One region of the Rhodococcus sp. G6(2025) genome, then DNA from elsewhere that is predicted to be linked to it. Evidence: riboswitches for the same ligand, from Rfam matches in the RefSeq annotation. Region 1 holds a riboswitch; each other region holds the start of a gene.
What was found. A riboswitch is a leader RNA that binds a small molecule or an ion and turns the genes downstream of it on or off. The one in region 1 is predicted to bind S-adenosylmethionine.
Positions count from the first base shown of each region.

Region 1 (4,275 bases):
GGACGAAGTTCTGCGCCCAGTCCGCCGCCTGGAGATCGACCTTCAACCCGAGAACGTCGCCGATCAGGTACGCGAAGTCGGTCTCCGAGCCGATGAGCGTCTTGTCGTCGTCGGCGTAGAAACGCAGGGGCGGGGCGGAACCGGCGCTGCCCGTCACGACGAGCGTGCCGCGGTCGCGAATCTGTTGGGGGACCTTCGCGGCGATCGACTCGACCTCGTCGGTGGTGATGCGATTCTGGTCGGCGGTGAGGTTGTATCCGGCAGCCGAGGTCGGCGCCGATCCCTCGTCCTCGACGTCGCCGCCCCCGCACGCGGCGGCGAGCAGCGCGACGGTGGTGAGGGCCGAGGCCAGAATTTTCGTACGGAACCGTGCGGTGGACATGTGCGCCTTTCGGGGATCCACACCGAGGTGTGGAGAATCAGAGAACTCGGGAGAGGAATGCTGTGGTGCGGTCGTGCTGCGGGTTGTCGATGACCTGCGAGGGCGGGCCCTGTTCCACCACGACGCCGGCGTCCATGAAGACCGCCGTGTCGGCGACCTCCCGCGCGAAGCCCACCTCGTGGGTGACGATCACGAGGGTCGCGCCGTCCCGTGCCAATTGCTTGATCACGGCGAGGACCTCGCCGACCAGTTCCGGGTCGAGGGCAGACGTGGGCTCGTCGAACAGGATCACCGCCGGGCGCAGTGCGAGGGCCCGGGCGATCGCGACCCGCTGCTGCTGGCCGCCGGACAGTTGTCGCGGGTACTCGTGGGCCTTGTCACCTACGCCCACCCGTTCCAGCAGCGCAATCGCCTCGGCCTCGACCTCGGCCCGGTCGCGGCCCTGCGCCGACACCGGCGCCTCGATCACGTTCTCCAGCACCGTGAGGTGAGGGAACAGATTGAAGTTCTGGAAGACGAATCCGATCCGGGAACGCTGCTTCAGGATGTCGCGTTCACGCAGTTCGTGCAGTTTGCTGCCCTTGCGCCGGTAACCGATGAGGTCGCCGTCGATGCGGATGGTGCCGCGGTCGACCTTCTCCAGGTGGTTGAGCGTGCGCAGCAGCGTGGACTTGCCGGAACCCGACGGCCCCAGGATCACCGTCACCTCGCCCTTGCGGACCAGCAGGTCCACACCCCGCAGGACTTCCAGTGCGCCGAAGGACTTGTGGACTCCGCGAACTTCCACCGCGTACTCCGCCGGATGGGCTTCGGTTGTCATTTCGTGGCGCCTCTCGGTACGGAGACACCGGCGTCACGGATCTCGGCGAACTTCCGGGTGAGCTTCTGCCACGGAGTCGGCGGCAGCGCCCGTGCCGATCCGCGCGCGTAGTGCCGCTCGACGTAGTACTGGCCGATCGACAACAGCGTGGTCAGGATGATGTACCAGATCGTCGCGACCATCAGCAGCGGCACGACGCGGCCGTTGCGGCCGAAGATCACCTGAACCTGGTAGAACAGTTCGGCGATTGCCATCGTCGACACGATCGAGGTGCCCTTGAACAGGCTGATCACCTCGTTCGCGGCGTTCGGCAGGATGCCGCGCATCGCCTGGGGCAGAACGATCTTGAAGAACTGGCGTCGGCGCGGGATGCCCAGCGACTGCGCCGCCTCGATCTGCCCGTGGTCCACCGAGATGATGCCGGAGCGGATGATCTCGGCGGAGTACGCGGCCTGATGCAGGGCCAGACCGATGACGGCGGCGGTGAAGCCGCTGATGACACCGTTCACCTCGAACGTGAAGAAGCCCGGACCGAACGGAATGCCCAGCGACAGAGTCTGATACAGGTATGTGATGTTGAACCAGAACAGGAGCTGCACGATCAGCGGAATCGACCGGAACGCCCAGATGTACACCCAGGCGATCACCTGCAACACCGGGTTGTGCGACAAGCGGCTGACCGCCAGCACCACACCGAGTGCGAATCCGAGGACCGTCCCCCACAAGGTCAGCTTCACCGTCATCCACAGCGCCTGCAGCACGGAGCCGGCGGTGAAGTACTTGGCGAACGTCGCCCAGTCCCATCCCGGGTTGGTCGCGAGGCCGTGGACGAACTGGGCGAGCAGTACCAGCACGACGGCGCTGACGACCCACCGCCACGGATGCCACCTCCGCGCCACTTCCAGCGCGGCGTCCCCGTCGCCGGACGGCACTGAATCGAGGGGCGCGGCCGAACGCGCCCGGACGGGGGCGCTCACGCTCCCTCACCACTTACGACAGACATCACTGAGGCGGCCTTTCACCTGGAAACGGGACTGGAGGAGGCGCGTCTTCCGCGGGATGCGGGCGCGCGTCAGGCGCTCACCGGGCGAAATGCCCGGTGAGCGTGCTGTGAGACCTCGTCAACAGTGGCAGGAGGTGGTCCGGCACAGGTCGATGTGCCGTCTGCGCCACGCAGGGCGCGCGGGGTAGTTCATGTGCTGCCTTCCATCGATCCCGGCGGTAGCACCCGCACCCGAAGAATTCGGAAGGGTTGCTGCGACGTCAACGAGCCAGGTCTCTCGGTCGCTCTGGATGGTTGAAGCGAACACTAGCCGCATTCCCGAACCCCGTCAACACGGGGTATTTCCCTGCAACACAGGGGAAATGGTGCCGATCGGCCGCAAGAATCACCGTGCGCAGAAGTACTGACAGACGGAGATCGATGCGGTTGAATGATGCGTGCAGCCCTGCATCTCCGTGGTCGTGCGACCCGGCTGCCGGGCCTTCCGAGGCCCTTGTAACGTCGCCTCGGTGACACCACTCGAAGTCATCGCGATCCTGGTAGCCGGTGTAGGCGCGGGCGCGATCAACGCCATCGTCGGCAGCGGCACGCTCATCACCTTCCCCACCCTGGTGGCGTTCGGGTTCCCTCCGGTGACCGCCACGATGTCGAACGCGATCGGCCTGGTCGCCGGTGGCGTGTCCGGCACGTGGGGGTACCGGCGGGAACTGGCCGGGCAGGGACCGCGGCTGCGGTGGCAGATCCCGGCGTCGCTGTGCGGTGCGGTTCTCGGCTCGTGGCTACTGCTGCACCTACCCGAAACTGTGTTCGAACTCGTCGTCCCGGTGCTGCTGATCCTCGCCCTGATCCTGGTGGTGCTGCAGCCGAAGATCCAGGCCTGGGCGAAGCAGCGCGGCAGCCACGAGGCGGGGCTGAGCCCGGCGCGCCTCACCCTGCTGACCGTCGGGACGTTCGCCGTGGGCGTGTACGGCGGATACTTCACCGCCGCGCAGGGCATCCTGCTGATGGGTGTGATGGGCGCGATCCTGCCGGAGAGCCTGCAACGGATGAACGGCGCGAAGAACCTGCTCTCGCTCCTCGTCAACGTTGTCGCCGCGACCGCGTACACGCTCGTGGCCTTCGACCGGATCAGCTGGGCGGCCGCCGGCCTGATCGCGGTGGGCTCGCTGTTCGGAGGCGTCCTCGGCGCCCGTTACGGCCGCAGGCTGTCGCCGACCGCATTGCGGGGAACCATCGTCGTCGTCGGCCTCATCGGCCTGTTCCGGCTGCTCGCATAGTCGCGCATGCACCCTCCCGCTCCCTCATACTGAGTCGGTGAGCAAAGACGTAGAGCACCCGGGCTGGACCTATCTGATGGACATGGACGGCGTTCTCGTCCACGAAGAGCACCTGGTCCCCGGGGCCGACCTGTTCCTCGCCGAACTCCGGGAGTCGGGTACCCCGTTCATCGTCCTCACCAACAATTCGATCAGGACTCCGCGCGACCTCCGCGCCCGTCTGCTCCGCACCGGCCTGGACATTCCCGAGGAATCGATCTGGACGTCCGCCCTGGCCACCGCGACGTTCCTGGCGAGCCAGCGCCCCGGCGGCAGCGCCTACGTCGTCGGCGAATCCGGGCTCACCACCGCACTGCACGACATCGGGTACGTCCTCACCGACAACGATCCCGACTACGTGGTCCTCGGCGAGACCCGCACCTACTCCTTCGAGGCGATCACCACCGCAATTCGTTTGGTGGAGAGGGGCGCTCGCTTCATCGCCACCAACCCCGACCCCACCGGCCCGTCCCGGGAGGGTTCCCTTCCGGCCACGGGATCCGTTGCCGCACTGATAAGTAGGGCCACCGGTCGCGACCCGTACTACGTGGGCAAGCCGAATGCGCTGATGATGCGCTCGGCGTTGCGGGCCATCGGCGCGCACTCCGCGAACACGCTGATGATCGGCGACCGGATGGACACCGACATCGTCTGCGGGCTCGAGGCCGGGCTGCAGACCATCCTCGTCCTCACCGGAATTTCGACGCGGGATTCGGTGGAACTGTTCCCCTACCGTCCCACCGCGGTACTCAAA
Region 1 covers NZ_CP179750.1:6,474,924-6,479,198, forward strand. The annotation lists gene ACLIVD_RS29965 (ABC transporter substrate-binding protein) at 1-382, opposite strand, end outside; gene ACLIVD_RS29970 (amino acid ABC transporter ATP-binding protein) at 420-1,202, opposite strand; gene ACLIVD_RS29975 (amino acid ABC transporter permease) at 1,199-2,179, opposite strand; gene ACLIVD_RS29980 (putative leader peptide) at 2,324-2,398, opposite strand; SAM riboswitch class I at 2,406-2,502, opposite strand; gene ACLIVD_RS29985 (sulfite exporter TauE/SafE family protein) at 2,715-3,482, shown strand; gene ACLIVD_RS29990 (HAD-IIA family hydrolase) at 3,559-4,275, shown strand, end outside.

Region 2 (4,275 bases), 3.6 Mb from region 1:
ACCACACCCAGCGCATACGCCGAGATGACGTGCCCGGCCGTCGGCTCGGTGATCCCGAGACTCGACGCCATCTCGGGCAGTAGCCCCATCGCCACGAACTCGGTGGTCCCGATCCCGAAGCCACCGAGCGCGAGCGCGATCATGGCGAGCTTGCGGACGGACGGATGTTGGGCGATGACACCGAGGTGCTCGGGGCGGACGGGGGTGGAAGTGCTCACAGAAGGACTTTCGACTAGGCGGGGAGACGGCTACGCGGCGCACGGCGCCTCGTTGCGCAACGACCCACATCGAAATTCTCTTCCCCGGATTCCGCTTTTCGCGCCGCGAGCGACCGTGAGATGACTCACCCGGCCCGGAAACGCCGAACGGGACGCCCCGTGAGGGGACGTCCCGCTCGTAACGCTGTGGCTCGGTGCCTACTGCTCGGCGATGGCCTTCTGGAGGTTGATGTCCAGCGCACCGAGGAACTCCTCGGTGGTCAGGTAGCCCTGGTCGCCGCCGACCAGCATCGCGAGGTCCTTGGTCATCTGGCCACCCTCGACGGTCTTGATGACCACGTCTTCGAGCTTCTGGGCGAAGCCGATGACGTCGGGGGTGTTGTCCAGCTTGCCGCGGTGCTCGAGTCCACGGGTCCACGCGAAGATCGACGCGATGGGGTTGGTGGACGTCGGCTTGCCCTGCTGGTGCTGACGGAAGTGACGCGTCACGGTGCCGTGTGCGGCCTCGGCCTCACACGTCTTTCCGTCCGGGGTCAGCAGCACGGAGGTCATGAGGCCGAGCGATCCGAAGCCCTGCGCGACGGTGTCGGACTGGACGTCGCCGTCGTAGTTCTTGCAGGCCCAGACGTAGCCGCCCTCCCACTTGAGCGCCGACGCGACCATGTCGTCGATGAGACGGTGCTCGTAGGTGAGTCCTGCCGCGTCGAACTCCGACTTGAACTCGGTCTCGTAGACGTGCTGGAAGATGTCCTTGAACGCGCCGTCGTACGCCTTGAGGATGGTGTTCTTGGTCGACAGGTACACCGGGTAGTTCTGCTGCAGGCCGTAGTTGAGCGAGGCGCGCGCGAAGTCCTCGATGGACTTGGTGAAGTTGTACTGACCCTGGACGACGCCGCCGCCCTCGGGGAAGTTCACCAGCTCGTGCTCGATCGGCTCGCTGCCGTCCTCGGGCGTGTAGGTGATCATCACCTTGCCGGGACCGGGGACCTTGAAGTCGGTGGCGCGGTACTGGTCGCCGAAGGCGTGACGGCCGATGATGATCGGCTTGGTCCAGCCCGGAACCAGTCGCGGAACGTTGGAGATGATGATCGGCGCGCGGAAGATCGTCCCACCGAGGATGTTGCGGATGGTGCCGTTGGGCGACCGCCACATCTTCTTGAGACCGAACTCCTCGACGCGTGCCTCGTCCGGGGTGATGGTCGCGCACTTGACGCCGACGCCGTGCTTCTTGATGGCGTTGGCCGCGTCGACGGTCACCTGGTCGTCGGTCTCGTCCCGGTGTTCGATGCCGAGGTCGTAGTACTCGAGATTCACATCCAGGTAAGGATGGATCAGTTTGTCTTTGATGAACTGCCAGATAATGCGTGTCATCTCGTCGCCGTCGAGTTCGACGACGGTGCCCTCAACCTTGATTTTGGACATGGGTGCTTCGCGTCCTCCTAGGAAGTTTCCCTGGTTACACGGTTGCGGTCGCACTTTGTGAGTGGGTCCGCGAACGGTTCGCTTTTCAAACGTAGACGGTCAAGGCGGCCGCTGGGAGACCGCACGTAAACAAGACAAGCGTACTGCTATGCGCCACGCTCGCAACACGTGGGGCACGGAGGTCGTCCCTACTCGCGGGTAACTTTTCCCTGCTAGTGGCCCTGATCGGTGCCGTTTCCGGTCGTTCCACCCCAGCCGCTAAGATTCACTCCAGGTCATGAGTGCCAGCAACGAGCCCCGGCTAGCTGGCCGGCAACCCTCCACCGCGGTGGGGTGCCCCGGGTGATGACCTGGTTCCCTGATTCATACAACAGTCGGGTGACAAGCGCGGGTCCGACATCGGAGGTTCATGATGTGTTGTTGTTGTCGTAGATAGAGCACCAGACAAGCCCTGTGCGCGAACGAACCAGCAACTCCGTCGCGCCTCGTCAGACCACTGGAGTAGACAGCACATGACCGAGAACTGGTCGTTCGAGACCAAGCAGATCCACGCCGGGCAGACGTCCGACGCGACCACCAAGGCGCGGGCGCTGCCGATCTACCAGACCACCTCGTACACGTTCGACAGCACCGATCACGCTGCCGCGCTGTTCGGTCTGGCCGAGCCGGGCAACATCTACACCCGCATCATGAACCCCACCCAGGACGCGGTCGAGCAGCGCATCGCCGCCCTCGAAGGCGGCGTCGCCGCCCTGCTGCTGTCCTCCGGACAGGCCGCCGAGACGATCGCGATCCTGAACCTCGCCGAGGCGGGCGACCACATCGTCTCCAGCCCGCGGCTGTACGGCGGCACCTACAACCTCTTCCACTACACGCTGCCCAAGCTCGGCATCGAGGTCTCGTTCGTCGAGGACCCCGACGACCTCGAGCAGTGGAAGGACGCGATCCGGGACAACACGAAGGCGTTCTACGGCGAGACCATCTCCAACCCCCGCAACGACGTCCTCGACCTGCCGGGCATCTCCGGGATCGCCCATCAGCACGGGCTCCCGCTGATCGTCGACAACACGGTGGCCACCCCCTACCTGATCCGCCCCCTCGAGCACGGTGCGGACATCGTGGTGCACTCCGCCACCAAGTACCTCGGTGGCCACGGCACGGCGATCGCCGGTGTCATCGTCGACGGCGGCACGTTCGACTGGACCCAGGGCCGCCACGGCAACTTCACCACCCCGGACCCGAGCTACCACGGCGTCGTCTACTCCGAACTCGGACCGCCTGCCTTCGCCCTCAAGGCGCGCGTGCAGCTGCTCCGCGACCTCGGCTCGGCGATCTCCCCGTTCAACGCGTTCCTCATCGCCCAGGGTCTCGAGACGCTGAGCCTTCGCATGGAACGGCACGTGTCCAACGCGACCGCCGTCGCCCAGTACCTGGAGGCGCGGCCGGAGGTCGTGTCCGTCGGATACGCCGGGCTTCCGTCGTCGCCCTGGCACGACCGGGCGAAGCAGATCGCGCCGCGGGGTGCGGGCGCGATCGTGACGTTCGAACTCGCCGGCGGCATCGACGCGGGCAAGAAGTTCGTCAACGCGCTCACCCTGCACAGTCACGTCGCGAACATCGGCGACGTCCGCTCGCTGGTGATCCACCCGGCGTCCACCACACACTCCCAGCTGACCCCCGAGGAGCAGGCCGCCAGCGGCGTCACCCCCGGACTGGTCCGCCTGGCTGTAGGCATCGAAGGGATCGACGACATCATCGCCGATATCGAGACCGGACTCACGGCGGCGGCATCTTGACCGTGAGCGCTGTACAGAACCTGCCGGTGGCGGACGGACGTCTCGGCACCATCGACATCGGATCGCTCGAGCTCGAGAGCGGAACAGTGATCCCGTCGGTGTCCCTCGCCGTGCAGCGATGGGGTGAGTTGTCCCCGAACCGGGACAACGTGGTGCTCGTCGAGCACGCCCTCACCGGCGACTCGCACGTCACCGGACCCGTCACCGACGAACACCCCTCCCCCGGCTGGTGGACCGGGATGGTCGGTCCGGGTGCGCCGATCGACACCGACGAATGGTGCGTCATCGCGACCAACGTCCTCGGTGGCTGCCGCGGCACCACCGGTCCCGGTTCGATCGCCGAGGACGGGCGCCCGTGGGGCAGCCGTTTCCCGGAGATCTCCATCCGCGACCAGATCGCGGCCGAGAAGAAGTTCACCGACCTGCTGGGCATCGACAAGCTGGCGTCCGTCGTCGGCGGTTCGATGGGCGGAATGCGCGCGCTCGAGTGGGCCGTCACCTACCCGGACCAGGTGGCGTCCGCGCTCGTTCTCGCGGTCGGCGCCCGCGCGACCGCCGACCAGATCGGCACACAGACCACCCAGATCGCGGCCATCACCAGCGACCCCGACTGGCAGGGCGGCGACTATCACGACACCGGCCGGATCCCCCGGGCCGGACTGCGCATCGCCCGCCGGATCGCGCACCTGACCTACCGCAGCGAGGCCGAACTCGACTCCCGGTTCGCGAACTCGCCGCAGGACGGCGAGGACCCGTGGCGCGGCGGCCGGTACGCCGTCGAGAGCTACCTCCAGCACCAGGCCGACAAGCTGGTCGGCAGGTTCGACCCGAGCACATAC
Region 2 covers NZ_CP179750.1:2,907,921-2,912,195, reverse strand. The annotation lists gene ACLIVD_RS13185 (MFS transporter) at 1-218, opposite strand, end outside; gene ACLIVD_RS13180 (NADP-dependent isocitrate dehydrogenase) at 417-1,640, opposite strand; SAM riboswitch class IV at 1,914-2,034, shown strand; gene ACLIVD_RS13175 (bifunctional o-acetylhomoserine/o-acetylserine sulfhydrylase) at 2,153-3,436, shown strand; gene metX (homoserine O-acetyltransferase MetX) at 3,433-4,275, shown strand, end outside.
Region 2: it holds a riboswitch for S-adenosylmethionine, as region 1 does, so the genes downstream of both, ACLIVD_RS13175 (bifunctional o-acetylhomoserine/o-acetylserine sulfhydrylase) here and ACLIVD_RS29980 (putative leader peptide) in region 1, are expected to answer to the same signal.

Region 3 (4,275 bases), 2.3 Mb from region 1:
CCGGGAGATCCGCCTGCTGTAGTCGCCGAGTGTCGGGGCGTACGACAGCGGACCGCCGACGGCGAGCACCACGGCCAGAATCCAGGTGGGCCAGAACCCGCCGAGGAGATAGTCGCCGCTGCCCGACCCGCCGTCGAAGCGACCCCCGAACGCGAACACACCGAGCAGGAGCAGCGCGGCAACGACGGGCAGCACGAACTTCTGGAGCGCGACCACCGTGCCGTGGCCGAACAGCGCGACGGCCACGATCTCGGCGGCGATGATGCCGTAGCCGAGGGCGAGCATGCCGTTGTCGACCGGTGTGCCGAGCAGGCGGTGGGCGGCGGCGATCAGCGCGTCACCCGAGGTCCAGACCGCGATCGCGGCGTACGCGAGGGCGAAGAGCAGGGTGAGCCCCGAGCCGATCATCCGTCCGCTCACTCCGAAGTGCGCACCACTCGACACGGTGTTGTTCGTGCCGGTGCGCGGGCCCAGGAGTGACAGGGGAGCGATGAGGAGCGTGCCGAGTCCGATGCCGACCGCGCTGGCCGCGATCGCGCTGCCGAACCCGAGTCCGAACGTGATGGGGAGCCAGCCGAACACGATCACCGAGAACGCCAGGTTGCCGCCGAAGAACACGGCGAGCATGTTGAGCGGTCGCGAATCGCGTTCCGATTCGGGGATGTATTCCACGCCGATCGTCTCGACGTGTCCGAAGCGGTCCTCCGGCGGGGAGGGGGCGGTGTCGTCGAGGGGCGTCGTCGGGTCGAGATTCGTGGACACTGCGGACCTCACATTTCGGGGCGGAGGTGACTGTCATCACGTCCTGTTGGGAACCGAAGATATTCCAAACTGAAAATTCAGTCAAGACCGTCGAGTGACGTGCGCCACCGAGGGTGGTTCGGAGTTTGCGCTGCTACGGCGACCGGACTAGATATATGTGTGACCGCTTGTCTCACGTATCCCACTGTCATCGGAGTGCCTGTGTCTGCCGCCGCCATCAACAGTCATTTCGCGAACCGGTGCCTGCCAGCCGCAGCGGGGACGGCGTTCGGGCGACGCGACATCGAGGGTCGACGGTGAGGTCGCCGCTCGTCCGGTGGCAGCTGATCGGCTTCGTTCTCGTGGCTCTCACGGGCCTCGTCTACGTGGGTGCCAACTATGTGCGCCTGGGCAATCTCCTCGGGTTCGGCGAATACACCGTGCACCTCGAATCGGAGACGTCGGGCGGCATCTTCACCAATGCGGAAGTCGCCTACCGCGGCGTGCCGGTCGGCCGCGTCGGGGACATGTCCCTGACCCCGGACGGCGTCGTCGTCGAACTGAGGATCGACACGAGCGCGCCCGACATTCCCGCCTCCGCGAAAGCCGTCGTGGCCAACAGGTCGGCGATCGGCGAGCAGTACGTCGACCTTCGGCCCGCCACCGATCGGGGGCCGTTCCTCGCGGACGGGTCCCGAATCGCCGCCGCCGACACGTCGACGCCGGTGCCCGTCGAAGAATTGCTCGCCAGCACACGGGGATTGACGGAATCCGTGCCGATCGACGCGCTCCACACCGTCGTGACGGAACTCGGTGCGGCATTCGACGGCAAGGGCAAAGACCTTCAGTCGCTCGCGGATTCGTTGTCCGGGCTGTCGGGGTCGGGCTCCGAATCGCTCGATCGGACAATGGCTTTGGTGCGCGACGGTCGCACTGTACTGGATACGCAGTCCGAACAGTCCTCGGCGATCAAGGATTTCAGTGCCGACCTGGACTCGCTCGCGGATCGTCTGCGCAGCAGCGACCCGGACGTCCGGCGGCTGATCGACAACGGAAATCCGGCGAGCGATCTACTGGGGCAACTCGTCTCGGAGGCCGGACCCGGTGCCACGACGAACCTCGCCAACCTGTCCGTCACGGCGAAGGCGATCTCGGTGCAAGCCACCGCCCTGCAGACCCTGTTCGTGTACCTGCCGGGGGTGGCGGCAGCGTCGTCGACCATTGCGCCCGACGACGGAACCGTGCACCTGGGCCTGGTGGCCGAGACCAACAATCCGCCGTCGTGCACCGTCGGCTACGAGGGCACCCAGGCGATCCTCCAGGAGATGAAGCGGAACGACCCGAACTTCGACGACACGCAGCAGGACTTCCCGCAGAACACCGCCGCGTCCTGCGAAGCCCCACAGGGCAGTCTCACCGGCGTCCGCAGTGCGAACCGGATCGTGTTCGGCGACCCCGCCACCGTTCAGCCGTGGGACTCCACGCCCAAGAAGGACCCGAACAGGCTGGACCTCAACCCGATTGCGAATCAGCTCGCCCCGCTCCTCGGGGTGACTCCCAACTGACGCGAGTTCTCGGTCCCGGATCCGGGACCCTCCGGGTTTCGGGTTGACAACAGCGCGTCGATCCTGCAATCTTCGAAACAGGTCACGAGTACCAGCGTCAAGCCCCGGCTAGCTGGTCGGCAACCCTCCACCGCGGCGGGGTGCTCCGGGTGACGACCAGGCTGAGGTCCATACCGGACCCGGCAAGCGCGGACTCCGAGAGGGCACCGACCCTGCGACGAGTCCCTGACTACGAGGGATGTCGTGATGACTGCTGTACTGACCGCTGACGTGTGTGTTGCCCCCTTGGCCCAGGTTTCGGGCTCCGACCTGCGGGTTCCGCTCGTTCAGGGCGGCGACTGCGCCTACGTCAACTTCGACTACGCCGCCAGTGCGCCGGCGTTGGCGCAGGTGACCGACCGGATCGGGGCACTGCTACCGACGTACTCCAGCGTGCACCGCGGCGCCGGCTACGCGTCGCGGGTCTCGACCGAGTGCTACGAGAACGCCCGCGACTCTGTCGCCCGGTTCGTCGGAGCGGGGGAGGACCAGGTGGTGGTCTTCACCCGGAACACGACCGACTCGCTGAATCTGCTGGCCGGCTGCGTCCCCGGCAGCACCGTCGTCCTCGACATCGAGCATCATGCGAACCTGCTGCCGTGGAAGAACTCTCGCGTCGTGAGGGCGGCGGACACGCTGGAGGAGACGGTCCGCCTGCTCGTCGCAGAACTGTGCTCCAAGCCCACCGCCCTGCTCGCGGTGACGGGTGCATCCAACGTGACCGGCGAGGTTCTGCCGATCGCCGCCCTCGCCGAGGTGGCGCATCGTTGCGGCGCACGGATTCTCGTCGACGCCGCTCAGCTCGCGCCGCACCGGCGCATCGACGTCGAGGAGTGGGGCGTCGACTACCTCGCGTTCTCCGGGCACAAGCTGTATGCCCCCTTCGGCGCCGGTGTGCTGGTGGGCCGCCGGGACTGGCTGGACGCCGCCGAGCCCTATCTCGCAGGCGGCGGGGCGGTCCGGAACGTGACCGTCGAATCGACCCAGTGGGCGCCCGCCCCTGCCCGGCACGAGGCCGGAACCCCCAACGTGCTCGGCGCGGCGGCGCTCGCCGCCGCGTGCGATGCACTGTCCGAGCTGGACTTCGGCACGGTGGCCGCACACGAGGCGGCACTCACCGGCCGGCTCCTCGACGGCCTCGGCTCCGTCGACGGCCTGGAGTTCCTGCGGCTGTGGTCGGACGCCCCCGACACCGTGGGGATCGTGACGTTCACGATCGACGGGTTCGAGCCGGGAGAGATCGCCGCCTACCTCTCCGCCGAACATGGAATCGGAGTTCGCGACGGGCGGTTCTGCGCCCATCCTCTGCTGGGCCGCCTCGGCAGGCCCGACGGCGCCGTGCGGGTGAGTGTGGGTCTCGGAAGCTGCTCCGAGGACGTGGATCGGCTGGTCGACGCGGTGCGCACCCTGGTGGCGGGCCGCCGGAGCTGGACCTACGCCAAGGAGAGCGGCCAGTGGAATCCGGTGCCGGAGACGCGTTTTTCGCGGGACGCGCTAGTATGACCGCATGGCATCGCAGGCTGGGAGCACAATGATTGCTCACTGGTGCCGTCGGCATGTCGATCTGTGCCGAACCGCCTCGGGTATGTGTTCGAGCTGACCGTTCTTCCAGCTCCGTTTCATTCACACGTCATTCCCGAGGAACCCCTATGTCTCGAGACAATGCCTTCGTATCCCGTCCACTTCGCGTCGCCGTCGAACTGACCGGCTCCGGCCACCACCCGGCGGCCGAGGGTGCCACCGGCACGCGGCCGATCAACGGCGCGGACTACTGGGTGGACCTGACCGCCGATTCGACGGATCAGCTCGACCTCACGTCGTTCCCGCCGAACGTCGTCCGGATCCGGGCGTCCGATCTGCGTGAGGCGCAGCAGGAACGCGCACGGATCCGCGCCGAACTCGTCGCCGACGGTCGCGACCCCGACAGCGT
Region 3 covers NZ_CP179750.1:762,053-766,327, forward strand. The annotation lists gene ACLIVD_RS03680 (purine-cytosine permease family protein) at 1-762, opposite strand, end outside; gene ACLIVD_RS03685 (MlaD family protein) at 1,059-2,306, shown strand; SAM riboswitch class IV at 2,387-2,501, shown strand; gene ACLIVD_RS03690 (aminotransferase class V-fold PLP-dependent enzyme) at 2,553-3,848, shown strand; gene ACLIVD_RS03695 (putative leader peptide) at 3,877-3,945, shown strand; gene ACLIVD_RS03700 (LLM class oxidoreductase) at 3,995-4,275, shown strand, end outside.
Region 3: it holds a riboswitch for S-adenosylmethionine, as region 1 does, so the genes downstream of both, ACLIVD_RS03690 (aminotransferase class V-fold PLP-dependent enzyme) here and ACLIVD_RS29980 (putative leader peptide) in region 1, are expected to answer to the same signal.